DNA from 3 places in the Magnetospirillum sp. XM-1 genome. Region 2 is predicted to be linked to each of the others. Evidence: predicted binding sites of a transcription regulator. Region 2 holds the regulator's gene; each other region holds the start of a gene.

Evidence for each region. The regulator PhoB, encoded in region 2, activates phosphate uptake and scavenging genes when phosphate is short. The targets are predictions, from matches to a motif close to TNTCATAAAACTGTCA.
Region 1: XM1_RS05095 (diacylglycerol kinase family protein) is a predicted target of PhoB. The motif match lies at 4,032-4,047, and genes of this name have one in related genera.
Region 3: XM1_RS23205 (PhnD/SsuA/transferrin family substrate-binding protein) is a predicted target of PhoB. The motif match lies at 2,482-2,497, and genes of this name have one in related genera.

Annotation. Positions count from the first base shown of each region.
Region 1 covers NZ_LN997848.1:1,066,382-1,076,436, forward strand. Annotated here, with positions in the region: gene XM1_RS05075 (phosphatase PAP2 family protein) at 1-416, opposite strand, end outside; gene XM1_RS05080 (glycosyltransferase family 39 protein) at 413-2,056, opposite strand; gene XM1_RS05085 (glycosyltransferase family 1 protein) at 2,129-3,172, opposite strand; gene XM1_RS05090 (UDP-2,3-diacylglucosamine diphosphatase) at 3,100-3,936, opposite strand; gene XM1_RS05095 (diacylglycerol kinase family protein) at 4,107-5,039, shown strand; gene XM1_RS05100 (hypothetical protein) at 5,117-5,482, opposite strand; gene XM1_RS05105 (SagB/ThcOx family dehydrogenase) at 5,564-7,162, shown strand; gene XM1_RS05110 (hypothetical protein) at 7,137-7,325, opposite strand; gene XM1_RS05115 (peptide chain release factor 3) at 7,386-8,972, shown strand; gene XM1_RS05120 (CDGSH iron-sulfur domain-containing protein) at 9,142-9,381, opposite strand; gene XM1_RS05125 (class I SAM-dependent methyltransferase) at 9,466-10,055, opposite strand, start outside.
Region 2 covers NZ_LN997848.1:1,996,461-2,006,515, reverse strand. Annotated here, with positions in the region: gene pstC (phosphate ABC transporter permease subunit PstC) at 1-50, shown strand, start outside; gene pstA (phosphate ABC transporter permease PstA) at 52-1,326, shown strand; gene pstB (phosphate ABC transporter ATP-binding protein PstB) at 1,331-2,110, shown strand; gene phoU (phosphate signaling complex protein PhoU) at 2,112-2,807, shown strand; gene phoB (phosphate regulon transcriptional regulator PhoB) at 2,804-3,526, shown strand; gene XM1_RS09330 (hypothetical protein) at 3,534-3,797, opposite strand; gene XM1_RS09325 (hypothetical protein) at 3,794-4,033, opposite strand; gene hpnH (adenosyl-hopene transferase HpnH) at 4,221-5,372, shown strand; gene XM1_RS09315 (nucleoside phosphorylase) at 5,319-6,026, opposite strand; gene shc (squalene--hopene cyclase) at 6,016-7,971, opposite strand; gene hpnD (presqualene diphosphate synthase HpnD) at 7,994-8,854, opposite strand; gene XM1_RS09300 (glycosyltransferase) at 8,860-10,023, opposite strand; gene hpnA (hopanoid-associated sugar epimerase) at 10,020-10,055, opposite strand, start outside.
Region 3 covers NZ_LN997848.1:2,298,747-2,308,801, reverse strand. Annotated here, with positions in the region: gene XM1_RS23210 (HD domain-containing phosphohydrolase) at 1-129, shown strand, start outside; gene XM1_RS25220 (ATP-binding protein) at 176-1,729, opposite strand; gene XM1_RS23205 (PhnD/SsuA/transferrin family substrate-binding protein) at 1,839-2,252, opposite strand; partial or broken gene XM1_RS23960 (IS21 family transposase) at 2,564-2,764, opposite strand; gene XM1_RS10785 (ATP-binding protein) at 2,877-3,725, shown strand; gene XM1_RS10780 (IS4 family transposase) at 4,044-5,501, opposite strand; gene XM1_RS25145 (transposase) at 5,672-5,956, shown strand; gene XM1_RS23955 (hypothetical protein) at 5,875-6,054, shown strand; gene tnpB (IS66 family insertion sequence element accessory protein TnpB) at 6,051-6,308, shown strand; gene XM1_RS10765 (hypothetical protein) at 6,360-6,722, shown strand; gene XM1_RS10760 (DUF3489 domain-containing protein) at 6,821-7,132, shown strand; gene XM1_RS10755 (hypothetical protein) at 7,108-7,299, opposite strand; gene XM1_RS10750 (HU family DNA-binding protein) at 7,308-7,571, opposite strand; gene XM1_RS24520 (hypothetical protein) at 7,623-7,760, shown strand; gene XM1_RS10745 (hypothetical protein) at 7,960-8,160, opposite strand; gene XM1_RS10740 (class I adenylate-forming enzyme family protein) at 8,467-10,055, shown strand, end outside.

The DNA of each region.
Region 1 (10,055 bases), 930 kb from region 2:
CCCGACGCCGCCATGGCAAGGAACAGGAAGCCGGGAACCCACGCGGCGCGGCGCAGGCGGTCGCGCTTTTCGCCAACCGGTGCGGCCAGCATGGACAGGATTAGGCCCAGCGTCAGGATGCCGGCGGGAAACAGCCACACCCCGCCCAGGCCCAGATGGGTGACGGTCTTCCAGAAACCCTCGAACTCGCCGGTCACCCGGGCCTTGAGAAAGCGGGCCAGCGGCCGGTCGAGGAGAAAATAGCCGATCACCACCACCAGGGCGCAGTAGATGGTGCCCCAGGTCCGGGGGCGGCGGACCGTGCGTTCCCACTGTCCGGCGGTGAACGAACGGAAGCCGGTCAGTTCCTCCCAGACCAGGGCGACGCGGTCGCCACCCTTCTCCCATTGGCGGACGATGACATCCAGGGCCCTCATGGCACGCTTCCCTCCACGGCATAGGCGGTGAGCGTCACCTTCTTGCCGCGGGAATAGTTGAAGCCCTTGACCACGCCCACCACCACCGGCTTGACGCCGATGCGGGCGGCGGCGGCATAGAACTTCTCCTCCTCGCGGTCGGACACCAGGGTGAGCGCCGCCGGGCCGTTGGTCAGGTGCTGGGCGGCGGCCTCGCCGCTGGTCAGCACCGTGTCGGTGCCGAGATAGAACACCAGGCTGGGCTCGGCATAGCCGGCCACCACCACCGCGCCGCGATGGGGGCGCTCGGCCACCAGTTCGGCGGCCTGGCGGCTGACGAACAGATAGTCGAGGCCGGGCAGCACCCCTTCGAACACCACCTGGAAGCTGGTCACCGCGGTGAGCACCAGGGCCATCACCGCCGGGCGCATCCGCTCCCTGAAGGCCAGCCAGCCGGCGGCCAGCGCCGTGCCGGCCACCAGCAGGGCCGACGGAATGCTCATCACCGGGAAGGAAATGGCGAATTGCTGCGGCGCGACCACCACGGCCGCCGCCAGCACCAGCCCGATCAGGCACCAGATTCCGTACCAGACCTTCGCCGGCCGGGAAAGCAGATCGGGGGCGCGTCCCACCACGGCGACGGCCATCAGCAGCGCCAAAGCGGGGAAGGTGGGCAGCACGTAATGGGGCAGCTTGGTGGGCACGATCTCGAACATCACCCAGGCGGGAATGATCCAGGCCAGGCAGAAGCGGATCTCGGGGCGCAGGCGCACCTTCCACGCCGCCGTGAGCGAGGGCCACAGCAACAGCGAGCCCGGCCACAGGATCACCGCCGCCAAAGCGAGATAGGTGCCGGGCCAGCCGCCGTGGCTTTCCTGGGCGCCCAGCAGCTTGGGCAGCAGGTCGCCCTTGACCGCCTCGCCGACGAAGGCGCCGCCGGTGGCGTTGGAGATGGCCACGAACCAGGGCGCGGCGATGGAGGAAGCGACGATCAGCCCGGTGAAGGGGCGAAGCCCCACCAGCCAGGCCCATTGCTTGTCGGCGAAGCCCAGCGCCAGGATGGTCAGGATGGAGATGGCCGGAATCACCGGCCCCTTGATCAGGATCGAGGCGCCGATGGCCACCCAGAACACCAGCGCCACCAGTGGCCCGGGCACCGCCGCGGTGCCCCTGGCGCCGAGATAGATGCGGGCCAGGGCTCCTTGCGCCGCCACGGCCGTCGCCAGCATGATGGCGTCGGTCTTGGCCTGATGGGCCTCGGACACCAAAATCAGCGACGAGGCCAGCAGGGCGGCGCCCAGCAGCGCCACCTGGCGGCCGAACAGGTATTGCCCGAAGGCGAAGGTCATCAGCACCGCCGCCCAGGCCGACAGGGCGGACGGCAGGCGATAGGGCCACACCGCCTTGCTGGCCTTGTCCGAGAACAGGCTGACCGAGGCGGCCTGCAGCCAATAGGCCCCCACCGGCTTCTTGGCGCGCATCTCCTGCTGGAACTGGATGCGGACGTAATCGCCGGTCTCCAGCATCTGGCGGGTGGCCTGGATGAAGCGGGATTCGTCGCGGTCCATGGGCGGCAGCGCCACCAGACCCGGCAGATAGAGGAACACAGACAACAGCGACAGCAGGAGATAGGGGCGGATACCGCCGGTCAGTCGTTCCACGATGGGGCGATCCGTGCAGACTTTAAAGACCCGGCATCAACAGCATGAAGCGGCCCACTGGGTCAAGGGGCGCTATTCCGCCGCCGCCCGCCACACTCCGGTCTCGAAGGGCCGCAGGTTGTCGAGGAACTGCCGGGTGCAGGCCTCCCACGAGAAGGTCAGGGCATGGGCGCGGCACAGGGCGGGGTCGATGGACATGGCCCTTTGGGCCGCGTTCTCCAGGTCCTCGTCCAGCACGCCGGCGGGTGAATCGCCGATCACGTCGTTGGGGCCGGGCACCGGATAGGCCGCCACCGGCAGGCCCGAGGCCAGGGCTTCCAGCAGCACCAGCCCGAAGGTGTCGGTGCGGCTGGGAAAGACGAAAACGTCGGCGGCGGCGTAGTGGCGGGCCAGGTCCTCGGCCATCCGCGCGCCTGCGAAATGAACCTCGGGAAAGCGGCGCTTCATCTCGTCCATCTGCGGCCCGTCACCCACCACCGCCTTGGAGCCGGGCAGGTCGAGGGAAAGGAACGCCTCGATGTTCTTCTCCACCGCCACCCGCCCGACATAGAGGAAGACGGGCCGCGCCAGATGGGCGAAGGGGCCGTCCTCGCCCCGGGCTTCGGGGCGGGGGCGGAACAGCTCGGTATCGACGCCCCGCGACCAGCGGCCGATATTCTTGAAGCCGCGCGCCGCCAGTTCGTTCTCGATGCCCTGGGTCGCCACCATGACGCGGGACGAGGAATTGTGGAACCGGCGCATCACCGCGTAGGAAAGCGGCAGCGGCACGCCGAAGCGGGCCTTGATGTATTCGGGAAACTTGGTGTGGTAGGCGGTGGTGAAGGGGACGCCCTTCCTGCGGCACCAGCGCCGGGCCGCCCAGCCCAGCGGCCCTTCGGTGGCGACATGGATGGCGCAGGGCTGCGCCGCCTCGATCATGGCGCCCAGCTTGGCTCCGGGCTTCAGGGCCAGACGGATCTCGGGATATGTGGGGCAGGCCACGGTGCGGAACTTCTCGGGGGTGACCATCACCACCTCGTGGCCGTCGCGCTCCAGCTCGCGCCTTAGGGTGTCGAGGGTTCGGACGACGCCGTTGACCTGAGGGAGCCAGGCATCCGTGACGACGAGTATGCGCATGTGTTTCCCTCGACCTCCAGCCAGCGGATGATTTCCAGGGCGCCGTCGAAGCCTTCCGCCAGCGCGGTGCAGCTTTCGACCCAGTCGCCGTCGTTGCAGTAGAGGATGCCGTTGACGTCGCGCTTCTCGGCGTGGTGGATGTGGCCGCACACCACGCCGTCGGCGCCATGGCGGCGCGCCTCGTCGGCCATGGCGTCCTCGAAGCTGGCGATGTACTGCACCGCGTTCTTGACCTTGTGCTTCAGGTAGGCCGACAGCGACCAGTAGGGAAAGCCCAGCGCGCGCCGCGCCACGTTCAGCCAGTGGTTCAGAGCCAGCGCCAGGGTGTAGGCGGAATCGCCCAGATGGGCCAGCCACTTGGCGTGCTTGACCACCCCGTCGAAGGCGTCGCCGTGCAGCACCAGCAGCCGCCTGCCGTCGGCGGTCTCGTGCAGGATGGTGGTGGCGACCGAGATGTCGCCGAACAGCAGGCCGTGATAGTCGCGGGCGAATTCGTCGTGGTTGCCGGGCACGAACACCACGCGGGTGCCCTTGCGCGCCTTGCGCAGCAGCTTTTGCACCACGTCGTTGTGGCTTTGCGGCCAGTACCACGAACGCCGCAGCCGCCAGCCGTCGATGATGTCGCCGACCAGATAGAGCGTCTCGCTCTCGGTGCTTTTCAGGAAGTCCAGCAGGTCGTCGGCCTTGCAGCCGCGGGTGCCCAGATGAATGTCGGAAATCCAGATGGTCCTGTAACGCCTCTTGCTGTCGAGACTGGCGTTCATCGGGCAAGCATCCGATATCAATTCAGAACGATATTGATGACTCTCATAGCTCAAATATTTTTAATGTTCACATGCATTATGGTTACGGTTTGTTATTTCATTGAACTGAAGTCTATCCGTAATAAATATTTCATCATGCTTTTTCTGGCTTCGCGCTATACACGGCGTCCATGACCGTCGATCAATCCGCCAGCCTGGTCGTTCCCGAGACGCAATCCGCCGTGGCGCCGCGCCGGGTGCTGGTGATTCACAATCCCACCGCCGGCCGCCGCCGCCGCCGCCAACTGGAACTGGTGGTGAGCGCTCTCGAGGCCTTGGGCGGGCGGGTGGCGCGGCGCGAGACGGCGCGGCGCGGCGACGCCGAGGATTTCGCCGCCCTGGCCAGCCCGGACGAGTTCGACGCGGTGATCGCGGCGGGCGGCGACGGCACTGTCAACGAGGTCCTGAACGGCCTGGGGGCGGGGCCGGGCGGTCTGGCGCTTGGCGTGATTCCGTTGGGCACCGCCAATGTGCTGGCCTGCGAGATCGGGCTCGACCCCGACGACGTGGAGCAGGTGGCGCGCACCGTGGCCTTCGGCGTCGCCCGGCGCATCCATGTGGGCCAGGCCAACCGGCGGCGTTTCCTGCTGATGGCCGGCGCCGGCCTCGACGCCCATGTGGTGGCGGGGGTGAGCACCGTCTTGAAGCGCCGGGCGGGCAAGCTGGCCTATGTGGTGGAAAGCCTGCGCCAGGCGGTGGGCTACGATTTCCCCAAGCTGACCATCCGCGCCGATGGGGTGGAATACGAGGCCCGCATGGTGGTGGCCTGCAAGGGCCGCTTCTACGGCGGGCCGTTCATCGCCGCCCCCGACGCCGATCTGGCCGCCCCCAAGCTGGAATTGTGCATCCTGCCCAATCCGGGCATGGCGGGCATGCTGCGCTACGGGCTGGCCCTGCCGCTGGGCAAGCTGCCCGGCCTGCCCGAGGTCCGGGTGGTGTCGGCCCGCAACATCCTGATCACCGGTCCGCGCGGCGCGCCGGTCCAGGGCGACGGCGACATCGTCGCCCGCCTGCCCGCCGAAATCTCCATCGCCGACCAGACGGTGGACCTGATCTGTCCCTGAATGCGGGCGGGACGCCCGCGCTCCGGGGCGCGACATCCCAAACCATGGAGCGCGGGCGTCCCGCCCGCACCGATCCCCTAATCCTCCAGGTCGTCCTGCTCGACGGCGTGGCGGCGCGCTTCCGCCTGGGAATGCTGGGTGGCGAACTCGCCCGCCGTGTCGAGCACCAGGATGGCCCCGGCGAGGCGCCCCCAGGCGGCGGTCTGCTCCGGCGTGCGGGGGCGAAGCTGGGACCGCAGGTCCACCAGCAGCCGCATCAGCGTCCTTCCCGGCATCAGGGCGATGGGCACGTCGGGCAGGGCGGAAATTCCAAAGGCCGCCTGCACCGCTTCCAGCCCGGCGCGGATGTAGTCCTGGTCGCTCTGGTCCAGTGGCAGGATGTGGTTGGGCGTCTTGCGCACCAGCCTTTCGCCGGCGAGATCGGTGGGACGGGACGTGGACATGGACTTCTTCGGAGCAATGGGGGTGATGCGGCCTCGCTTCCTTCCAATATATGGTGCGCGAGGCAACGGGGAAAGACGGGGATGGAAGAACCTTTAGACCGCATCGCCGCCTACCATGCGCGCACCAAGCATTCCAGCCGGCGCTACGCCCGCGGCCCCGGCTTCCTCGACTGGGAGACCCAGCCCGACCCCTTCCGCGCCTTCGCAGGCGCAAGGTGCGTGGGCCTGCCGCTCCGCCTCGATGCCGAAACGCCGCCCTTCGGCCGGCTGGAGGGGCATGACCCCGCGCCGCTGGACGCCCAAGGGCTGGGGCTGTTCCTGGAACTGGCGCTGGGACTGTCGGCCTGGAAGGAAGTGGGAGAGGCCCGCTGGGCGCTGCGCAATAATCCCAGCAGCGGCAACCTGCATCCCACCGAGGGGTGGGTGATCCTGCCTCCCCTGGATGGTATCGGCGCCGGGCCGGGGCTTTATCACTACGCCCCGTTCCATCATGGGCTGGAGGAGCGTTGCCGCCTGGATCGCCTGCCCGCCGATCTGCCGGATGGCGCCTTCCTGTTCGCCCTGTCCTCCATTCCCTGGCGGGAATCGTGGAAGTACGGCGAGCGCGCCTTCCGCTACTGCCAGCACGATTGCGGCCACGCCTTGGCCGCCGCCGCCTATGCCGCCGCCTGCCTGGGCTGGCACATCCGCGTGCTCACCGCGCCCGGCGATGAGCAATTGGCGGCCCTGTTGGGTCTGGACCGCCCGGACTCCTGCGCCCGCTTCGAGCCCGAACATCCCGATTTGATCGCCGTGGTCTCGCCCGCTCCGCTGCCCGAACCCGCGCTTCCACCAGTGACGGGGGAATGGGTCGGCGAGGCCAATACCCTTTCCCCCGACCATGTGGTGTGGGAGGTGATCGGCCAGGCCTTGGCGCTTACCGAGAAGCCATCCACCGCGCCCGTTCTCCCGCCGCCCTCGATCGCCATTCCGCCTTTGGCCGCCAGCCTGGAACCCGCCGCCGCGATCATCCGGCGGCGACGCAGCGCCCAGGCCATGGACGGCGTGACCGGCATGGGCCGCGACGCCTTTCTCCGTCTGCTGGGCGCCACCCTGCCCGACCAGGACAAGGTGCCGTGGCGGTCCTGGCCGTGGCCGGCCCGGGTGGGCCTGATGCTGTTCGTCCATCGGGTGGAGGGCTTGAGCCCCGGCCTCTACGCCCTGGTGCGCGACGGGCAAGCGCTGGACCGGTTGCGGGCCGACTGCAATCCCCGATTCGCCTGGGAGCGGGCGGCGGCCGAGGTGCCGCTCTATAATCTGGCCGAGGGCGATCTCACCTGGGACGCCACCCAGGTGTCGTGCGCCCAGGATATCGCCGGGCGCGGCGCCTTCTCGCTGGGCATGCTGGCTGATTTCGACCGCACCCTGGCCGAGGACGGCGAATGGGCCTATCGCCGCCTGTTCTGGGAGGCGGGCCTGATCGGCCAGGTGCTCTACCTGGAAGCCACCGCGGCCGGACTGTCGGGCACCGGCATCGGCTGCTACCACGACGACGAGGTCCACGACCTGCTCGGCCTTCCCCCCGGCGGCGGTCCCTGGCAGTCGCTCTACCACTTCACGGTGGGCGGCGCGGTGGAGGATGGGCGCATCGCCACCCGTCCGGCCTATGGCCATCTCAGTCCGGCTGGTTCTCCGTCCTGACCCAATCTCCCCCGCCCAGTTGGGTGCGCATCCGGGCGGCGTCCTCGCAATCGGTGACGAAGGCCAGGATGGCCGAGAGGGCGCATTGGGCCGGGTCGCGGCCCAGCTGGCGGGCGGCGGTGTAAAGGCGGGACGCCAGATCGGGGTCAAGCTCGATACGCATGAGGGGGCTCCAACCTAATCCCCTTGATTCTTGCACCAAGTAGGGCGAAAACCCAGCCCCATGAGCACTCTCGATCAAGCCATCGCGCTGCGGCGTACCTTCGCCATCATCTCCCACCCCGACGCGGGCAAGACCACGCTGACGGAAAAGCTGCTGATGTTCGGCGGCGCCATTCAGATGGCGGGCGCGGTGCGCGCCCGCGGCGAACAGCGCCGCACCCGGTCGGACTGGATGGCCATCGAGAAGGAGCGCGGCATCTCGGTGTCGGCCTCGGTGATGAGCTTCGAGTATTCGGGCCTGTCCTTCAACCTGCTGGACACCCCCGGCCACGAGGACTTTTCCGAGGACACCTACCGCACGCTGACCGCCGTGGACTCGGCCGTCATGGTGCTGGACGCCGCCAAGGGCATCGAGACCCAGACCTTGAAGCTGTTCGAGGTGTGCCGCTTGCGCGACGTGCCGATCATCACCTTCGTCAACAAGGTCGACCGCGAGGGCCGCGAGACCTTCGACCTGCTGCACGAGGTGGAGAAGACCCTGGCGCTGGACGTCTGCCCCGTGACCTGGCCCATCGGCATGGGCCGGGACCTGAAGGGCGTCTACGACCTGGTCAACGACCGCGTCATCATGTTCGATCCGGGGCGCGGCGACCATATCGCCGAGATCGCCGTGGATGCCTCGCTCGATTCCCCTAAGCTGGACGAGGTGCTGGGCGTCGCCGCCGCCGAGCGCCTGCGCGAAGAGGTGGAGCTGGTGCGCGGCGGCTATCCCGAATTCGACCTGGAATCCTTCCGCGCCGGGCATCTGACCCCGGTGTTCTTCGGCAGCGCCTTGAAGACCTTCGGCGTGGCCGAGCTCTTGAAGGGCATCGGCCAGCTGGCGCCGTCGCCCATTGCGCGGCCCACCGACAAGCGGGTGGTGGAGCCGGGTGAGGCCAAGGTCAGCGGCTTCGTCTTCAAGGTCCAGGCCAACATGGACCCCAACCACCGCGACCGCATCGCCTTCTTCCGCATCTGCTCGGGCCGCTTCAAGCGCGGCATGAAGGTCAAGCACGTGCGTTCGGGCAAGGTGATGGCCCTGGTCAATCCGGTGTTCTTCCTGGCCCGCGACCGCGAGCTGGCGGAAGAGGCCTTCCCCGGCGACATCATGGGCATTCCCAATCACGGCCAGCTGCGCATCGGCGACACGCTGAGCGAGTCCGAGGATTTCAACTTCCTCGGCATTCCCACCTTCGCGCCGGAAGTGCTGCAGCGCGTGCGCCTCGACGATCCCATGAAGGCCAAGCAACTGAAGAAGGCCCTGGAGGACCTGGCCGAGGAGGGCGTCTCCCAGGTGTTCAAGCCCTTGGACGGCTCCACCTGGATCGTCGGCGTGGTGGGACCGCTGCAGTTCGACGTGCTGACCACCCGCATCCAGTCGGAATACGGCATCAAGGCCGGGTTCGAGGATGGCGGCTTCGTCACGGCCCGCTGGATCGCCTGCGATGACGAGGCGGAGCTCAAGCGCTTCATGAATTCCAACAAGACCAACATGGCCGAGGACCGTGACGGCGCCCTGGTGTACCTCGCCCGCAATTCCTGGCAGCTGGGCCGCGCCCAGCAGGATTTCGAGAAGATCCGCTTCACCGCCACGCGCGAGCAGCACTGATACCAAGATGCGCTGATCGGGACCGATCCGCGCATCGCCCTCAATCGCCGGGCGCCGCCGGTGGCGGCTTGGCTCCCGCCGCATAAGCGGCGCGGCCCTTTGGGCCTATCCAAACCACGATGAGTCACGCTCATCGCAGTTTGGTGCGAGGGGGCGCAAGCCCCGCCGATCACAGCGTCTCGTGCGTCCCGTCGCAATAAGGGGCGTCCTTGGTGTGCTTGCAGCCGCACAGCCAGGCGGTGCCGGAGGTGGGGGCGGTGAAAGCCTTGGGGACGAAGCCCGTCCCCTTGTGCGAGCCGTCGCAGAAGGGCTGCTTCTTGCTCAGGCCGCAGGCGCACCAGTGATAGGTCTTGCCGGCTTCCAGCTCGACCTCGTAAGGCTCCTTCTGGGCGATGGTGGGCTCGAGCATGGATCTCTCCTCGGCCTGACGTGAATTATGCGCAGAGTCTGATGTAAGAACGGGCCGCCCGGTTATCAACGCGGCGATGCGGCGCTATTCCATCACCCGCGAGAAGCCTTCGGCCACCGGCAGGTAGGAGCGGCGCTTGCCCTTGGCTTCGCGCACCGCCGAACCGGCATAGATCTGCTTGGCGGCCTCGACGATGATCACGCCGCCGAAGGTCTCGAACCAGCGCTGGCCGATGCGCTCCACCGCAGGCGCCGAGCGCAGCAGCATGCGCGACGTGGTGGGCGGCAGGAACAGGGCCGAGGCGCTGTTGATGGGGGTGAACATGTTGTCGCGCAGCAGGCGGTTCAGCTGGCCCATGGTATAGGGCCGCCCGTTGCCGAAGGGGGTGCGCTCGAGACGCGCCCAGATGCCGCGCCGGTTGGGTGCCACCACCACCAGCCGCCCGCCGTCGGCCAGCACCCGCCAGGCCTCGCGCATCATGGCGCGCACCTGTTCGGTGGCTTCCAGGGCGTGGACCATCAGCAGCCGGTCGATGGAGCGGTCGGGCAGCGGCAGGTCGGTCTCGTCCACCAGGGCGGTCAGGCCGGGGCCTTCGGGGGGCCAGGGCAGCACCCCCTGGCTGGCCGGCATGGCGGCGATCACCCGCTCGGCATCGGCCAGGAAGATGCGCAGGT
Region 2 (10,055 bases):
ACGTTATCGCCCTGCATATCGTGCAGAAGTATCGGGAAAAGTATGACTGAGATGACAGAGATCTCCGTGGCGGCGCGTACCGCCGAAACCGTGGCGTCCCGCCTGAAGCGGCGCTACGCCGCCGAGCGGCGCTTCCGCGTCCTCGGCCTGGCCTCGATCCTGATTTCGGCGGGCTTCCTGGTGCTGCTGCTCGGCACCATCGTCGCCAAGGGCTGGACCGGCTTCCTGCAGACCCAGGTCGCCATCGAGATCACCTTCGACGCGCAGGTGATCGATCCCGACGGCACGCGGGCCGCGGACGTGCTGGAGTCCGCCGATTACGCCGCGCTGATCCGCAATTCGCTGTCCGCCCGTCTGGCCCCCGACGCCGATCGCGGCGCCCGGCGCGATCTTTCGGCCCTGGTCAGCACCATGGGAGGCGATCAGCTGCGGCGCATGGTCACGGCCGATCCGTCGCTGATCGGCGGCAAGGCGGTGGTCTGGCTGCTGGCCTCGGACAAGCTGGACATGGTGGTCAAGGGCCAGTCGGGCGACGCGCTGAACGAGCGCCAGCTGGGCTGGCTGGCCGAGCTGGAGCGGGCCGGGCAGGTCCGCAAGACCTTCAACACCCTGTTCTTCACCGGCGGCGATTCCCGCGCGCCGGAGCAGGCGGGCATCTGGGGCGCGGTGGTCGGCTCGTTCTTCTCGCTGCTGGTCACCCTGGCGGTCAGCTTCCCCCTAGGCGTGGCCACCGCCGTCTATCTCGAGGAATTCGCGCCCAAGAACCGCTGGACCGACCTGATCGAGGTCAACATCAACAATCTGGCCGCCGTCCCCTCGGTGGTGTTCGGCCTGCTGGGCCTGGCGGTGTTCCTCAACGTCTTCCACCTGCCGCGCTCGTCACCGGTGGCGGGCGGGCTGGTGCTGGCGCTGATCTGCCTGCCCACCATCATCATCGCCGGGCGCGCCGCGCTGAAAGCCGTGCCGCCCTCCATCCGCCAGGCCGCCGCCGGGCTGGGCGCCTCGCCCCTGCAGATCGTGGCGCACCACGTCCTGCCGCTGGCCATGCCGGGCATGCTGACCGGCACCATCCTCGGCATGGCGCGCGCGCTGGGCGAGACCGCGCCCCTTCTGATGATCGGCATGGTGGCCTTCATCGTCGACATCCCCAAGAGCCCGCTCGACCCCTCGGCGGTGCTGCCGGTGCAGATCTATCTGTGGGCCGGCAGCTCGGAACGCGCCTTCGTCGAGAAGACCTCGGCGGCCATCATGGTGCTGCTGCTGTTCCTGGTGACCATGAACATGGCGGCCATCTGGCTGCGCAAGAAATTCGAACGTCGGTGGTAGACCCATGAACCAGTTCATTCCCCGCGGCACGTCCAAGATCTCCGCCCGCGGCCTCAACGTCCATTACGGCGACAAGCACGCGCTGCACGACATCGATCTCGACATCCCGGCAGGCGAGGTCACGGCGCTGATCGGGCCGTCGGGCTGCGGCAAGTCCACCTTCCTGCGCTGCATCAACCGCATGAACGACATGGTGGACGGCGCCAAGGTCACCGGCTCGCTGACCCTGGACGGCAGCGACGTCTACGACCGCTCGCTGGACGTGGTGCAACTGCGCGCCCGGGTCGGCATGGTGTTCCAGAAGCCCAATCCGTTCCCCAAGTCCATCTACGACAACGTGGCCTATGGGCCGCGCATCCACGGACTGGCCCGCGACCAGGCCGAGCTGGACGAGATCGTCATGAACAGCCTGGAAAAGGCCGGATTGCTGGCCGAGGTGGAAAGCCGCCTGTCGGAATCCGGCACCGGCCTGTCGGGCGGCCAGCAGCAGCGCCTGTGCATCGCCCGCGCCATCGCCGTGCAGCCCGAGGTGATCCTGATGGACGAGCCCTGCTCGGCGCTGGACCCCATCGCCACCGCCAAGGTGGAAGAGCTGATCGACGAACTGCGCGACAACTTCACCATCGTCATCGTCACCCACTCCATGCAGCAGGCGGCCCGCGTATCGCAGCGCACCGCCTTCTTCCACCTGGGCAAGCTGATCGAGGTGGGCGGCACCGAGGAAATCTTCACCAACCCCAAGGAGCCCCTGACCCAGGGCTACATCACCGGACGGTTCGGTTGATATGTCTGATCACACAGTCAAATCCTACGACGACGAGCTGGCCCACCTGTCGGGCATGATCGCCCGCATGGGCGGTCTGGCCGAGGCCCAGCTGGGCGCGGCGCTGCAATCGCTTGCCCGGCGCGACGACGAACTGGCGCAACGGGTGATCGACAGCGATTGCCGTATCGACGAACTGGACCACGAGGTGGATTCCTTCGCCGTGCGCCTGCTGGCGCTGCGCCAGCCCATGGCCGGCGACCTGCGCCACATCGTGGCGGCCTTGAACATCTCGGGCGAGATCGAGCGCATCGGCGACTACGCCGCCAACCTGGCCAAGCGCACCCTGGTGCTCAACCAGATCGCCGCCACGCCCAAGACCGCCGGCGTGGTGCGGCTGGGCGAACTGGTGCTGGCGCTGTTGAAGGACATCCTGGACGCCTATGTGGACAAGGACCTGCAAAAGGCCATCGGCGTCTGGGGACGCGACGAGGAGGTGGATTCCCATTACAATACGGTTTTCCGCGACCTGATCGCCCAGATGACCGAAGATTCCGGCACCATCACCGCCTCGACCCACCTTTTGTTCATCGCCAAGAACATGGAACGCATCGGCGACCACGCCACCAACATCGCCGAGACCCTGCACTTCCAGATTCTCGGCACCCAGCCTAAGGGCGACCGGCCCAAGGGCGCTGCGCTCGGAGCACCTGAATGACCGCCCGCGACACCGCCAATCCCTCCAAGCCCCTGGTTCTGGTCGTCGAGGACGAAGCGGCGCTGGCCACCATGCTGCGCTACAACCTGGAGAAGGAGGGCTATCGCGTCGCCGAGGCCGGCGATGGCGAGGAGGCGCTGACCATGCTGGCCGAGCGCAAGCCCGACCTGGTGCTGCTGGACTGGATGCTGCCCTCGCTGTCGGGCATCGAGATTTGCCGCCAGATCCGCCGCAAGCCCGCCACCCGCGAACTGCCCATCATCATGCTGACCGCCCGGGGCGAGGAAGGCGACAAGATCCGGGGCCTGAACACCGGCGCCGACGATTACCTCACCAAGCCGTTCTCGCTGCCCGAACTGATGGCCCGCGTGCGCGCCCTCCTGCGCCGCGCCCAGCCGGTCAGCCAGAAGGGCCAGATCGCCTGGGGCGACATCACCATGGATCTCGCCGCCCATCGGGTGGCCCGGGGCGGCAAGGCCATCCATCTCGGCCCCACCGAATTCCGCCTGCTGCAGTTCTTCCTGCAACACCCGGGCACCGTGTTCTCGCGCGAGGAATTGCTGGACGCCGTCTGGGGCCCCGACATCTATGTGGAGCCGCGCACCGTGGACGTCCATATCCGCCGCCTGAGGAAGGCGCTCAACTGCGACACCGAAACCGACATCATCCGCACGGTCCGCGCCGCCGGCTATGCGCTGGACAACGAGGACGCGGCTTAAGGACGCCTCAGCCGATGAGCCGATCATAATCGGCGTGAGAGCCGAGCCAGAACCAGATGACGGCATCCCCGTCCCTGGTCCCCAAGGCCCGCCAATGCAGGCCGATCCGGGCCGACCACACGCCATGGGTTTCGGAAACGCATTTGAACCGCAGGCTGGGATGGAACGGATCGGCGCGCCACAGGACATAGGCCCGCACCGCTTGGCGCCGCGCCTCGGAAGGCAGGGCGTCGAAGCATTTCCAGAACGTCCGGGTGGTGCGGGAAATCACTGGGCCGGGCGGTCGGACGGGTCGTAGGGCAACACATCGCCCCGCGCCGCCTCCGAGCGCGCCTGTGCGGCCAGGGCGCCGAGCATGTCCTGGGACTTGGCGAACCGCTCGTCCCAGCCGCGCTCGCTCTCCATCTCCGCCAGGAGCTGAAGGCCGTAGGCTTCCTGTTCCGCTTCGGGCAGCATCGCCAACCGGGCGATGGCCTGTTCCAGCATCTTGTTCATGGGAACGACCATAGCACATTTCCAGGACCGCAGAAACGGGAGACGCCCCCCTCATCCGGCCTCGCCACCCCTGCCCGGCAAAGCCCACATTCCTTAAACCGTTGAAACTTTCCAACTCCGGCCTGTATGATCCGCCCGCCTCCCGACCGGCCATCGGAGCCGGGGGGCGGCGCGTCGAGGCAGAATTAGGGTTTACCCCGTGGGCGTTCCCCTTCACCAGTCCATCAAGATCGGTTCCTACATCGTCAAGCAGCACCTGGTGGGCAACAAGCGTTACCCGCTGGTCCTGATGATGGAGCCCCTGTTCCGCTGCAACCTGACCTGCGCGGGCTGCGGCAAGATCGACTATCCCGACGCTATTTTGAATTCCCGCATCTCGGTGGCCGACGCGCTGGCCTCCATCGACGAGTGCCCGGCTCCCGTGGTGGTGCTGGCCGGCGGCGAGCCGCTGCTGCACCGCGAGATCGACCAGATCGTCGAGGGCGCCCTGGCCCGCGGCAAGATCGTCTTCGTCTGCACCAACGCGCTGCTGCTGGAAAAGAAGCTCGACAGCTTCAAGCCGCACAAGAACTTCACCTGGACCGTCCACCTGGACGGCAACCGCGAGGACCATGACCGCGCCGTGTCGCGCGAAGGCACCTTCGACCAGGCGGTGTCGGCCATCAAGGCGGCCAAGGCGGCCGGCTTCCAGGTCAACATCAACTGCACCCTGTTCAACAACGCCGATGCCGAGCGCATGGCGGCGTTCTTCGACTACACCAAGTCCATCGGAATCGGCGGCATCACGCTGTCGCCCGGCTACGCCTACGAGCGCGCGCCTGATACCGAGCACTTCCTGAACCGCCGCGCCACCAAGGAGCTGTTCCGCAAGCTGTTCCGCCTGGGCAAGGGCAAGAAGTGGGAATTCACCCAGTCGTCCCTGTTCATGGACTTCCTGGCCGGCAACCAGACCTACCAGTGCACGCCGTGGGGCAATCCGACCCGCAACGTGTTCGGCTGGCAGCGTCCCTGCTACCTGCTGGGCGAGGGCTACGCCAAGACCTACAAGGAACTGATGGAAGAGACCGACTGGGAGTCCTACGGCACCGGCAAGTACGAGAAGTGCGCCGATTGCATGGTCCATTCGGGCTACGAGGCCACCGCCGTCATGGACACCATCAGCAACCCGCTGAAGGCCGCCATGGTGGCGCTGCGCGGTCCCAAGACCGAGGGCCCCTTCGCCCCCGACCTGCCGCTGGACAAGCAGCGCCCGGCCATCAACAACTACGAAGAACTGATGGCCAAGAACCTGGAAATGCTACACACCGAGGGACGGGCCAACAACCTTCACCGCGTCTCCCAGGGCAACTAGGGCGGCGCGGCTGTCCAGACCGACCCGGATCAGTCCCGGCAATTCCCATGGGCGGCGCAACAGCGCCCCCATGACGGCCAAGGGCCGGGGCGAACCATCGGGGGCCAGCCCCACGAACACCGATTTGGGCAATCCCCGATCGGCCGGATCGGCCACGGCGCGCAGGACGGCGAAGGGTTTGCCCGCCCGGGTGCAGGCCTTGGCCATGGCCCCGCTTTCCATATCCACCACCGACGCGCCGCCCTCATAAAGGGCGCGCTTGGCCTCAAGGCTGGCGGCGATGCGCGACACCGCCGCCACCATGCCTGAGCGCGAGAAGGGAATGCCCGACAGCAGACGGCATTTCCACACGCCGTCCGCCTCGTAGGTCTCGCCCTCCCATTGCACGGAAGAACCCACCACCACGTCGCCGGGGGCGAGCGCCGGGTCGAGTCCGCCGGCGATGCCAAACGACAGCAGCCCCTCGGCGCCTTCGGCCAGCAATTTCTCGGACAATTCGGTAACCCGCCGGGTCACACCGCCCGCCGCCGCCCAATGGGTGCCGGCGGGCAGCAGGGCGCCCTCGCTGGTCATGCCGACGATGACGCCCACGCGGGCGCCCTTGCCCAGTCCCGGCCCCCAGCAGGTTTCGGGAAAGGCGTGGTCAGAGGGCATGCATCACGGGACCGGCATTGCCGGTGGTGAGGTTGCGGTAGCGGGCCAGGGCCCAGACGGGGAAGAACTGGCGATAGCCGTGGTAGCGCAGATAGAACACGCGGGGGAAGCCCACCGCCGTGTAATGCTCCTCGTCCCACAGGCCTTCCTCGTTCCTGGTGCGGATCAGGTAGTCGATGCCCTTGGCCACCGCCGGGCTGTTGGTCTCGCCCGCCGCCATCAGGCCCAGCACCGCCCAGGCGGTCTGGGACGGCGTCGAGGGGCCGCCCATGCCCCTGGGCTGGTCGTCCCAGTAGGACCGGCCGCATTCGCCCCAGCCGCCGTCTTCGCGCTGCTTGGATTCCAGCCACTTGACCGCCTTGCGGAAGGCGGGATGGTCGTGGGGCAGGCCGGCGGCGTTGAGCGCGCACAAGGACGACCACGTGCCGTAGACGTAATTGGTGCCCCAGCGGCCGAACCACGAGCCGTCGGCCTCCTGCTCGCGCAGCAGGTAGTCGACGCCTTCGTGCGCCACCTTGTCCTTGCCCCGCTCGCCCAGCACCGAGAGTACCGAGACGCAGCGGGCCGACACGTCGGCGGTGGGCGGGTCGAGCAGCGCGCCGTGGTCGGCGAAGGGGATGTGGTTGAGGTAGTAGCTGGTGTTCTCGGCGTCGAACGCGCCCCAGCCGCCGCCCTCGGACTGCATGCCCTGAATCCACACCTTGCCCTTCTCGATGGGCTCGGCGTACTTCACCGGATCGATGCGGTCCAAGGCCGCCATCACCACGGCGGTGTCGTCCACGTCGGGGTAATGGGGGTTGTTGTACTGGAAGGCCCAGCCGCCGGGGGCGAGACCCGGGCGGCGCACCGCCCAGTCGCCCACCACGTCGGTGATCTGGCGGGCCACCATCCAGTCGGCGGCCTTGCGCACCGCCGCGTCGGCCTCGGGCGTTCCCACCTCCAGCATGGCGTGGGTGGCCAGCGCCGTGTCCCAGATGGGCGACAGGCAGGGCTGCACCCAGGCGCGCTCGCCTTCCTCGACCACCAGATTGCGGATGGACTGCTTGGCGATCACCACGCGGGGATCGTCTTTGGGCACGCCCAGCACGTCGTACATCCACACGGCGTTGACCATGGCCGGGAAGATGGCGCCCAAGCCATCCTCGCCGTTCAGGCGCTCGTCGACGAAGGCCACCGCCTTCTCGATGGCCTTGTCCTGCACCGACTTGGGGAAGAAGCGGTAGACCTTCTGCAAGATCATGTCGATGCCGCGGAACAGATAGGCCCAGTTGGAGCGCACCGGCTCGAGATACCAGTTGGTGACCTTCTCCGGCGGTGTGACGAACAGCTCCTGGATATGGATGCCCAGCGGATTGCGGGCCTGGGGCCGCTTGGTCATCAGGACGGTGAGCGGCGCGATGACCGTGCGCGACCAGTAGCTGACCTTGTCCATGTGGAAGGGGAACCAGCGCGGCAGCAGCATGATCTCGACGGGCATGATGGGCACGCCCTTCCAGGGGATCTGCCCGAACAGCGCCAGCAGGGTGCGGGTGAAGACGTTGGCGGTGGCGGCGCCGCCATGGGCCAGGATGGCCTCCCTCGCTTTCTTCATGTGCGGCGCGTCGATGTCGTCGCCGATGGCCTTGAGCGCGAAATAGGCCTTCACCGAGGCGCTGATGTTCAGATCACCGCGATGGAACAGCGGCCAGCCGCCGTGGTCTTCCTGGATTTCACGCAGGTAGACGCCGATGCGCTTCTCCAGTTCGGGGTCGCGCTCGTCCAGATAATGCAGGTACAGCACGTATTCGGCCGGGATGGTGGCGTCGGCTTCAAGCTTGAACACCCAGTGGCCGTCTTCGCGCTGCTGCTTCAGCAGGGCCTCGGCGGATTCGTTGATCGCCCGCTCCAGGGGATCGCGGAACGAGGCGGCGGTGAAGTCACGGGGATTGATTTCGCTGGGAGACACTGTTCGACCTCGGGAAAATGGCTCAGAGCAAACCGTGGCGGAGAATACACCACAGCTTGAAGGCTTTCGAGACTTTGACGGGCGGGTCGCGCGGCACGAAGCCCTCGGCCTCGACCCGCTTGAAAATCTCGCGGTACATCTCCTTCATCAGGGTGGCCGGGCGCATGTCGGAACGGGAGCACTCGGCCTGGGCGGAATCGGAGGCGGCGAAATAGCCCCGCGCCGTCTCGCCCAGTTCGCGGCATACCGCCACCAGATTGGGATGGGCCACCACTTCGGCCGGATCGCGGCTGGCGATGCCGTGCTTGGTCAGCAGTTCGTCGGGCAGGTACAGGCGGCCGATCTTGGAATCCACCACCACGTCGCGCAGGATGTTGGTCAGCTGCAGCGCCATGCCGGTGGCGTTGGCGGTCTCGATGGATTTGGGCCGCAAGGGGCCGAACACCCGGACCGACAGACGGCCGACGGCGCAGGCCACCCGGTCGCAGTAAAGCTCCAGCTCGGCCATGGACAGGCCCGTCACCTCGGGCTGGGCATCGCTTTCGCAGCCGGCGATCACCGCCAGGAAATCCTCCTTGGGCAGGTTGTACTGGAGGACCGGCCCATGCAGGGCCTTGGCGATGGCATGGGTGGGAACGCCGGCATACAGCCGGTCCAGCTCCACCCGCCACTCGGCCAGCCGGGCGCGCTTGACGTCCGGCTCACCCGGCTCGTCGGCGATGTCGTCCACCTCGCGGCAGAAGGCGTAGATGGCGTACATGGCGTAGCGCCGGGGGCGGTCCAGAAGACGCATGCCCCAATAGAACGACGTCCCCGAGGCGCGCACCATCTCCGCCACCATCTCGTACTGGGCGGGGTCGATGGCGAAGGCGGCGGGGCTCATGGCGTTCAAGGACGTGCTCCCTGGCCGTGGGTGTCTTGCACCCTTCCCTTCCACTCGCCGCCCCGGCCCCGCCAGAACATCCAGGCGGAATGCAACGTGGCGCCCAGGTAGAACAGCGACACCAGCGGCAGGGCCAGCGCCCAGGCCGGGAACAGCCGGTAATAGCGCACCATGGGATAATAGGCGATGGTCATGGCCGCCCAGGCCAGCGCGCCGGTGGACGCGCCTCCGCCGTTGCGCATGGCCAGCAGCGGAGGGGCGACGAAGACCAGCAGCATGGCGACCACGGTGCCCAGCAGCAAGGCGGGCGAGTGGCGCAGCTGGGTATAGGCCGAGCGGGAAATCATCCGCCACAGTCCTTCCGGCCCCTCGTAGCGCCGGGTGCTGATGGTCTCCTCGGCCAGATCGATGGTCAGCCGCCCGTGATGGGCCTTCACCGCCGCGGCTAAGGTGCAATCGTCGATCAGCGCATCCTTGATGGCCTTGATGCCGCCGATCTTTTCCAGCATGGCCGGGCGGATCAGCACGTAGCCGCCGGCCGCGGCGGCCGTGGTCGAGCGCGAATCCTTCACCCAGGCGAAGGGATAGAGCATGCGGAAGAAGAACACGAAGGCGGGAACGATGGCCTTTTCCCAGACGCTTTCGGTGGAAAGCCGCACCATCAGCGAGGCCATGTCCAGGCCCTCGGCCAGCATGCGCGACACCGTGCGGCGCAGCTCGCCCGCCCCGTGGCGGATGTCGGCGTCCGACAGCAGCAGCAGGTCGGACTCGGGGAATTTGGCCCGCGCCACGGCCACGCCGTGGTTCTGGGCCCACATCTTGCCGGTCCAGCCCCGGGGCAGCTCGGGGGCCTCGACCACCATCACGCGGGCCGACAGGCCCATCTCCTCGGCGGCCTTGCGCGCCGCTTCGGCCGTGCCGTCCGAGGAATGGTCGTCCACCAGCACCACCGAGAATTCGCCGGGATAGTTCTGGGACAGAAGCGATTCGATGGTGGCGCCGATGACGTCGGCCTCGTCGCGGGCGGGAATCACCGCCACCACCTGGGGCCAGACTTCCGGCACCACGGCCTGGGGCGCATCCTCGATCCGCCAGAACGACCCGCGCATGGTCAGCAGCCAGGCCCAGGCTCCCGCCCCGACCACGCCGGCAAGTGATGCCAGACTCATGAGACCTCCCCGATGCTCTTGAACCACTCCAC
Region 3 (10,055 bases), 300 kb from region 2:
CTTAGCATCAACGGGCTGGTTGCCCAGCGAGTTACAGGCACTTCCATATCAAAGCAGTGCGACTCCCAGAACGCGAACATTTTAGCGTGGACTCCCTACCAGGCCAACGAGAAAGCCGAGGAGGAATGAGGACAAGCCCCCGTCTTTCAATCATTGATTTTCCAACGGTGGAAATCTATGCCACCGGGAGCCGGATTGTGAATACGGCTCCTTCCTCCTTCGAATCTCCGACGATAATTTGGCCGCCGTGCTTAACGACAACTACGTCATAGCAAATTGCCAGCCCCTGACCTGTACCCTTTCCCACGTCCTTGGTGGTGAAGAAAGGGTCAAAAATCCGGTCCTTGATGTCGTCCGGTACACCCGTACCACTGTCGGAAATGCGGACTTCGACAAAATCCCCGAGACTAAGAGTTTCGACGGTAATTTTGCCTGGTTTAAGCCTTCCTGATTCATCGATGGCGTGGGCCGCATTGATGATGAGATTTAAAAACACCTGATTCATCTCGCCGGGATGACAATTAACTCTTGGCAGTTTAGGGTCAAGTCTGGTCTCTAGGTCTGCAATATGTTTCCACGTGTTCCGTGAAACCGTTACGGTATTTTCTAAGGCACGATTGAGATCGACCACTGATTTTTGGGTCGTTCCTGGGTGGGAAAACTCTTTCATGGACAATACGATTCTTGCAACCTGCGCCACTCCCTCCAACGACTGGGAAATTGCGGGGGGCAGCTCATTTATCAAAAAGTCTAGATTGGCCTGTTTAACGCGCTCAAAATACTCCAGGACAAGCGCATCCCGGCTGGAGTAACGCTCCAAATCACTGGCCACTTTCCGTGCCTCGTCCAGAAGGGGGAGAATGTTTTTGGAGGCGTCTTGAATGAAGCTGAGATTGTCGCCGATATACTGGATCGGGGTGTTGATCTCGTGAGCAATACCTGCCGCCAATTGTCCGACACTGGCTAGGCGAGACGCCTGCAAAGCCTCACGCTGGGCTTCCTTGAGAGCGGCAGTCCGTTCCGTTACCAGATGCTCCAGCTCGGCATGCTGGTCGGCCCGGATACGTTCATATTGGCGTCGCTGGGTTAGATCGCCGACGGTTGCCACCACCATCGTCAGACCATCCACCGCCACCCGACTGGCAGTAATCAAGGCGGGAAAGCGGCTCGCATCAAAACGAACAGCCTCGATCTCCACACCTCCCGCCCCCACTATGCCTTCGAACGGGACCAACTGATTTACATCAGACCCAATAGCTCTGCTGGCCGGAACACCGAAAATGCGTTCGGCGGCATTATTGAACGATACAATTCTGCCTTGATCATCCAGCGACAAGATAGCTTCCGCCGAATTGTCGATGACCGCTTCCAACCGCCGCTCGCTTTGCCGAAGCGCTGCTTCGCGACTGCCGACGGCGTCACGCATGATCTGAAAGGCGCGAACCAACTTTCCGACCTCGTCGCCGGACGACATGGGTAAGGCGACATCGTAACTGCCTTCCGAAAGAAGGTGGCTGGCCTTGGCCAGCTTTTTCATCGGCCGGACTACCGAGTTGTTTTGAAGCCACACCACGGCCAAGGTTCCAAGCAACAAGATCAGCGCGACCATAAGTTCAAGCTGCTGCAAAACGGCAAAGGCAGGGGCCACTAGGCTATTTTCCTCAAGATCGACCGTGAGCATTCCCAGTGACCGCCCCGCCCAATCCAGCGGAACGCTAAGCCGGGTCATCGCCTCACTCCGCTCTGGCCTACCCAGGGGATAGAGCTGCCTTCCCGCTGGGGTCGTCAGGGTTAATGACCTCCACCAGGGATGGTTTTGCCTAACTTCGGAGAGCGTCTCATAAATCTTGGCCAGATCGCTGGCTAGAAGGTCCGGAACGATGGCCAGTGCCTTTCGCCACAACAACGACACCATACAGATCGTTTTCCACATCGCGGACAATTGGCTGATATCCCTGGAGGCGATGGGCGACCACGTAATGATAGGGGTTCATATAGGCGAAGTCATAAGCCCCGGCATTGAGGGCTTTTTCAAAGGCAGGTATGGTCGGCTCCATCACTAGTTGAAAGTGAAACCCGGTCATGGGTTCAAGCCGTTCGATAATTGGACGCCAAATGGCCTCGATGCGCCGATGATCGAACTGAGGCACGATCGAGATACTGTATGTCGGAGTATCGCCTGCCCGAGCTTCCGAATACCAGGCCGTCACGGCGAACATCAAGATGGCAACTGCTTTGCGATAACCCGGCATAACCCTCTCCTGACTTAGTTAGCCCTGGGCCTCGAGGCAAAGCGGCGCACCATGATGGGCTCCTTCAGCCGCGCCATCGCGTTGATGTTTTGCAGTCTCAGAAACAGCAGATCACTGATGGTTTCACCGGCGGCAAGTACCAGCCGTCCACTCTCGAGCGTCAGATCGCTTACCAAGACATCACCAGCGCAAATGCCAGTTGCTGGAACGGCAATGCGGATTTCAGCCCCGTCATCAGACTGACCGCTAGGGGTTAAAAGACAGGCCCCAACTGCGGCAAGAACAGCGAGATCATATCCGCCCTCTTTTTCGAGCGCGACAAGGGCCTCCTTGGACGGATTCACCAGCACCTCGCGGTGACCGAACTGGGTCGGCACCGAATAGTCGTTACAGCGGTAGCGCACCAGGCTGAGCGAACTGACCCGGCCGGGGCGTTTGTCGCACGGCTCGAAGGGGGCGGCAGGCAATGGACGGAAGACAGCAAGATCAGCGGCCAGCCGCTCACCTACAGCCCCCAGCGAGGTTATCGCGAATTCAATCACCGCCAAGATTTCTCCAGATGATCTCAGGCTGGCGGTGAGGAGCGGTCAGGATGCCGACAGTGCGATCCGCCGCCTCATCGCCATGATTGCCAAGCGGCAGGTTGTGCCCGATATCACACTTGCCGACCTGGGCGGGATGGAAGAGGCCGTGACCTGGGGAATCTCCTTGGCCAAAGACCTCGCCGAGTATCGCGACGGCATTTTGTCTTGGTCCGAGGTGGATCGTGGGGTGTTGCTGTCTGGCCCGCCTGGGTGCGGCAAGACGACCTTTGCCAGAGCTCTCGCCGGCAGTTGCGGAACGCCGCTGATTGCCTCCAGTCTCGGCGAGTGGCAAGCCGCAGGCCACCTTGGAGATCTCCTTAAGGCTATGCGTCATACGTTTGAACAGGCTCGTGCAGCAGCCCCGGCGATCCTCCTTGTCGATGAAATCGATGGCTTTGGCGATCGGGCAAATCTTAGTTCTGGTCACAAGGACTATTCGGTGCAGGTCATCAATGGGTTCCTTGAACTCCTCGACGGCGTGGTAGCACGGGACGGCATCGTGGTGATTGGCGCAACAAATCACCCCAGTCGCCTTGACCCAGCAATCACCCGTTCGGGGAGGCTGGATCGTCACATTACGATCGGGCTACCCGACGAGAGTGGCCTGACCAAAATCTTGCGCCATCACCTTGGCGATGATCTTCCCGGCGTAGACTTGTCTGCCGCGGCCAAACTCGCACTCGGTGGCACCGGCGCAGATGTGGCCCGCTGGGTCCGAGGCGCAAAACGTCGTGGTCGACAAGGAGCCCGGTCCATGGGCATGGCAGATCTTATTACTGAAATCCGCGGCAATGCACCGGACGTGTGGGCGCCATTTCAAACGGACACGGTACGGACACAGATTTTCACGGACACGGGATCGAGACTCAAAAAGCCCGTAACTTATTGAAGTTACGGGCTTGTTTGGTTGCGGGGGCCTGAATCGCCAGATGGTTGATCTTCCAGAGCCCGCAGAAGTCCTAGACATCACTCTCTAAGGCCACGCCCATCGCATCTCGCCAACGATGTGGGTAATTGGAAGCCGGTGACGGCCGCCTTCTCCGGCTGACGGGAATCGGTGAGACTGGCCCCTCAAATGGCATTGAGCGGGGAGAATGTTTCCACAGATCCAGTTATGGACACAAATTTGAGGGGCGTCGGCTGTAGCTATGCCCATCCGGGATGGCCATGACCTGAAGGGCCATTATCCGTCCGGTGATGCTTCCAATTACCCACATCGTTGGCGAGATGCGACAGAGAAGCCGAAGGTGATGTCCTGGAGGCGGGTGATACCGCGCCAGATGACCATGTTGCCGGGCGGCGGGTCGTGTGCGCGGGCAAGATAGCCGCCGAGCATGGCGATCTGATGGACGTATGCGGCCAGGGTTCGATTGGCGAGGCGGGGAGGTCTGGACCGTGCTGCGTTAATCTGGTCGAGAGCGGCGATTTCGGCCAGGGTCAGGACGGTTTCCGGCTCCGCATCGGGATGGGCGCGTGCGGACATGGTGATCCAGAAGATGCGCCAGACCACCACGGTCATCAGGGCCAACAACTTCACCAATCGTTCGGCGGTGCGTAGTTTGGCATTTTCGGCGCAGAGTCCAGACTTCATGATTTTGTGGAAGACTTCAATTTTCCAGCGGAGGGCATACCAGCCGAGCTTCTCCACTGCCCCGGCGAGATCATCGACCGGCAAGTTGGTGACGAGTTTCCAGTCGATCCGCTCCCGATCAGGGGGGATGGCGTCTTCCTGGGCATGGATGTAGGTCAAGGTTTGCGGACGATACCGCTTTTGCTTGCCGATGGGCGGCAAGGTTTCAATGGAGGCGAATTTCACCTGAAGAGATGCGAACTTTCCGTCTTCCCCATCGACCAAGACCTCATGGCTGCCCGCCCAAGGCACCGTTGCAAGCTGGTTGAATACCCGATGAGCGCCATCGGCGGGCACGGGCTCGGCCCGTGGAGGCTCAGCCAGTCGGTTGGTCTGAACCCGCACGAGAAAGCGCGTTCCAAGGTCCTGGGCGAGACAGAATAACTCATAGATGTCGCTTTCCCGATCCCCGACGTGAACGCAACGCTCTGGTGATCCCAAAAGGTCGATAGATTGGCGCAAATTCTCCAGCCAGCGGTGACTTTCCTTGGTCTCGATCGGCATGCGCGTCTGATTGATCCGCCGCTTGAGCGCGGCAGTGCCCTTAAACTTGGCGCGGGTCCATAATTTGACAGCCGACAAACCCAGAGGGAGGCCTGAAGTGGTAACCGCCACGCTCGAGTGCATCAGCAGCCCGCATAGAGTGCGCATGTTGGGCTGTCCCGCCTTGTACCTGCCGCCATTGATGGTTTTGATAAAGCCAATCTTCTCAGGGGCAGCACGTTGATAGTGGAACTCGGTTGTGTCCTGCAGGAGGAGGATCGGCCCCTCGACACGGCCAAACCGGACCTGTGTCGCAGCGAAATGCCCCGCCAAAACCGCGTGCTCCGTTACCCGGGGATTGTCAAAAAAGCGGTAAGCCGCCTTCGTCGCAGCCCAATCCCCACAGGCGGCCGGGACCGGCTGCCCAGGCGCCGATGAAAATCGATCCAACAACCGGCGCAAGCGCGCGGCCAGACGCTTGTCACGAAGGCCCTGGGCGGCAAGTTCGTCATCCAGCCAAGTGCCCTCGCCAGCCTCCACCCAATCGTTCATTCCCGCCGCTCCTCTGATTCGGAGCCACAGACAGAATCACAGACGATTCAAACCGTTCAAGCCAAATCCTCCAGATGTGGGTAATTGGAAGCCGGTGATGGCCGCCTTGGCGGCATAGGCCTGGGGGCAGACGATGCGACCTTTAGTTCGGACTAAAGGTCGGAGAGTTCATGAAGGTCGAGGTTCTGGCTGGGGTTGAGCACCGTCGCCGCTGGCATTGGGAGGAGAAGACTCGGCTGGTCGAGGAGACTCTGGCGCCGGGAGCGACAGTGGCAGAGGTCGCGCGCCGGCACGGCGTTGCGCCAAGTCTCCTGTTCTACTGGCGGCGCCAGGCACGGGATGGGCTGTGCTTGAGCACCGGATGTCGGCGCCGGTGCTGGTCCCTGTGGAGGTCGCCGACACCGCGCCGTCGGTGGCGATTGCCACCGACAGTCCGGCCCAGCGGCGCGGGCTGATCGAGATCGAGCTTGGTGGTGGCCGGTGCATCCGGGTTGATGCCGACGTCGATGCCGCAGCTTTGCGCCGGGTTCTCGGCGTCCTGGAGCAGCGATGATCCCCATTCCGAGCGGCGTGCGGGTGTGGCTGGCGACCGGGCACACCGACATGCGCAAGGGCTTCGACGGCCTGGCGCTGCTGGTGCAGGAGCGGTTGTCGCGCGATCCCCATTCCGGCCACCTGTTCGTGTTCCGCGGCCGGCGCGGCGACCTGGTCAAGGTGCTGTGGTACGACGGTCAGGGCCTGTGCCTGTTCTGCACCCCCATGATCGAAGCCTTAAAACGAAAGGAAATGATCCGCTATTTCAATTGATGTGCCGGGCCGACAGAGCGATGGATGGTTCCACGAACAGAGGAGATCGCCATGCCCAACACCATCCTCCCCACCGCCAATATTGATTGGGGCTTTTTCGGCACCATGGGCGATCACGCCGACCAGACCGAAGCCTGGAATTTGGCGATGCCTGCGATCCAACTCGCCACCGGCTGCCCCGACACGGCGGTACGCGATTTCCTCGACAGCACCCATGGTCGCCACTTCGCCGACGACGTCGCCAACGGATTATTTCGCGGTCTCGGGCTGGCGGCGGCGATCGATGCGGCGGTGGCCCGCTGGATGGCCTGGACCATCAGCCGCCAGACGGCGCGGGAAACCGGCATCCCGCACGGGCTGCCCTACCTCACCGGCTTCGTTACCCATTTCGAGGTCATGGCCGACATCGCCTGATCAACGGTTCTCCCTCACTGCCCCGACCGGCTCAGCTGGCGGGGCCCAGGGTGGTACAGGCGCGGGATGTCCGCGCCACCAAAACCGAGGGAACCACCATGGCCACGATCCAGCTTTCCGATACCCAGTCCGTCATCCTGTCCGCTGCCTGCGCCCGCGAGGGCGGGCTGGTCCTGCCGATCACCGCATCCTTGAAGCCCCGCGAAGGCACCAAGCAAGAGGCCCTGATCGCCATGCTGAAACGGCCCGAAGGCGCCAGCATTGTCGAGATCATGGAGGCGACGGCATGGCAGGCCCACAGCATTCGGGGCTTCATCGCCGGGGCCTTGAAAAAGAAGCTGGGGCTCAACGTCACCAGCGAGAAGATCGAAGGCCGGGGCCGGGATTACAAATTGGATTCTGCAGTCTGACGGCGCTCGATTTCGCTCAGCACCATCAGCGCCAGATCGAGGGCCGGCATATCACCGGCCCTCGACGCACGTTCAACCTGCTGGCGGGCGACTTCGAGAGCGGTTTGACCGTAGTGATCGATCAGATCGTCCGCGCTGCGCGCCACCTGCACTGGGTCCACCGCCATTCTTCAGCCTACTTCTTCAGTGACGACGACGCCTTGAACTTGATGGTCGAGGACGCCGCGATCTCAATGGTCTTGCCGGTCTGGGGATTGCGGCCCTGCCGGGCCGGGCGCTCGGACTTCGAGAAGGTCCCAAATCCAATCATCCGGAACCGGCCTTCAGTCTTCACGCCATCCAGAATGGTGGACACCAAGGCATCGACAGCTTCGTCGGCCTGGGCAGCGGTGCAGCCGGTGGCAGTGCGAATGGCTTTGGAAATCGCGGTCTTGCTCATGTTTACCCCTCCCGGAAAACTCGGGGGACATACTATGGGCAGGAGCCAAATTTGTCACCGGAGCTGTTCAAAGACCCGCCGCAGGATGAAACCCCGAGCCAAGGACACCACGGCGAACACCAAGCCGATCGCCAGATCATCGGCCAGGGTGACCGCTGGAAGAATCGGCTGAACTTTGAAACCGCATGAAGATAGGATCGTTGGGTCGCTGGCGACAGATTACGGACACTCATGTCCTCGGTCATGCGGCGACGCAGAGGGCTCATATCGGCCATCGGGGCCTCCTGTCCGAAGGGTGGTCGGGAAACCAACCCTGTCAGACGGGAGCCTTCGACGTCACTTCACACACCAATACCGCCGTAGCGGTTTCGTTCAATCCCTTGCCGAGTCAATTCAAGCGGCGAACGGTATTAGCGGCCTGATCCAGACCTTCGCTGGAGCAGCGCGCCACCGCGCTGATGCGATGTTCTTCGCTTTGGGCGAAGAGCTCCGTCAGACGCCCGCCAAAGCGCGACATCAAATCGAGGGCGATTTCAATCCGCGCCTGAGCCCGCGTGGAGCCATCGACGTGAACAAGGATGTCTTTCATGCGCCCCCGTTCGAAGATGAATTGACTGACCAGTCGCTTACCTTGCAATAGGGTATTCCGCACTTCCCCGTTCTGTCAACAGGGAAGAGACAGAACCTATAGCGAGCCCCTTAAAGCCCAAAAGCTACCACCCTCTCTCCCGGATATTTGGCACTCTCGGCGCCACGCGTTCTGCCAGCCCAGCAAACCATCATACTGCCTAGGGAGTTATGGTCTCTTGACGAAAAGGCATCACTCCCCCTAATCTCCGAGCAAAAGTGACCATACAGTCATTTTTCCCGTAAGAAAAAGCTGGGGAGGACATCCATGAACGCACACACCGTAAAGCCGGGGGCACTCAACCTAAGGCCTTCTATTGCCATCGATCCTGCAGAACGCAGAGCCCTCGAGGCCAAAGGAATTTGGGGGGACGACACCCTGTCAGGCTGGATCGCCGATAACGTCACCCGCTCCGGCAACGCTCCCGCCGTGGTAACGAATGATCACACGGCGACGTACCTCAATCTCGCCAACGACATCGAGCGCTTCGCCCGTGGCCTCTACGATCTCGGGGTGCGCACCGGCGACGTCGTATCGGTACAGCTCCCCAATTCGTACGAATTCATCGTCGCGTATTTCGCCATCGCTAGGCTGGGGGGAGTGCTGTCGACGGTCCACATGCCCTATCGCACGGCCGAAATCACGACCTTATTGCGACATGCGGGCAGCGTGGCATTCATCTGCTACGGCGCCGTAAAGGACTTCGCCCCTGCCCACGAGGTCCTAGTGCGAAGAGGCGAACTCCCGGCCCTGGAGCATGTGATTGCCGTGGGAGAACCCGTTGCCGGCACCAGCTCCTTTTCCGAATTGCTGCAGTCCAAAGCTGCTCTGCCTGCCGACATCACCCCGGCGGCGGCCAATCCCTTCCTGTTGCTGTTCACGTCTGGAACCAGCGCCAGCCCGAAAGCGGTCCCCCTCACCTACCAGATGACTCTGGGTAACGCTCGGGCGGGAGCCGTTGAACACGGGCTGTGCCAGGGCGATAAGGTGTTGTCGGTGGCGCCTTTTACTCACCTGCTTGGCCTTTACGCCCTTCACCTGACCACAAAAGTCGCCGGATCGAGCATCCTCTTCCCCGCCTTCACTCCGCCGGATCTCGCCCAAGCCATCACCAAGCATCGCCCCACCGTCCTGGTGTGTGCGCCAGCCCATCTCAACGGCTTGATGATCAGCGGCCTGCTGGAGAACCTCGACCTGTCCTCCATTCGTCTGATCATCACCGCCGGAAGCGCTTTGTCGCCTGACGTTGCCAAAGCCGTCTCCAAGCGCCTCCCCGCCGGCTTCCTGACCAATCTGTGGGGGATGACGGAACTGCAGGCGGGCCTCTATACCAGACCGACCGATTCGTTCGAGATTGCCACCACAACATCAGGCCGCGCCGCGCCGGGGGCCGAGGTCCGCATCGCCGACCACGATGATCATCCCGTCCCCCAAGGCGAGGAGGGAGAACTTCAAATTCGTGGAGGGTTGCTCTTTCGGGGGTATTATAACAATGAAGATGCTACGCGGCAGGCATTCAGCCCAGACCGCTGGTTCCGGACTGGTGACCTGGCCGTAATGGACAAGAGTGGCAACGTCCGCATTACCGGCCGCAAAACCGAGATCATCAACCGAGGAGGCATCAAGTATAATCCGCTCGATATCGAGATCATGCTTGGCAACCATCCGAAGGTGATGGAAGTGGCCATCGTTCCCTATGAGGACACCGTCCTTGGGCAAAAGGCCTGCTGTTTTGTGGTGCCGACAGATGCCTACAAGCCCCCGACGCTCGAGGAATTGTGCGCCCATTTAATCGAAGGCGGTGTATCGAAGGTGAAGCTTCCGGAACGGCTCGAGGTTATCGATGAGATGCCGAT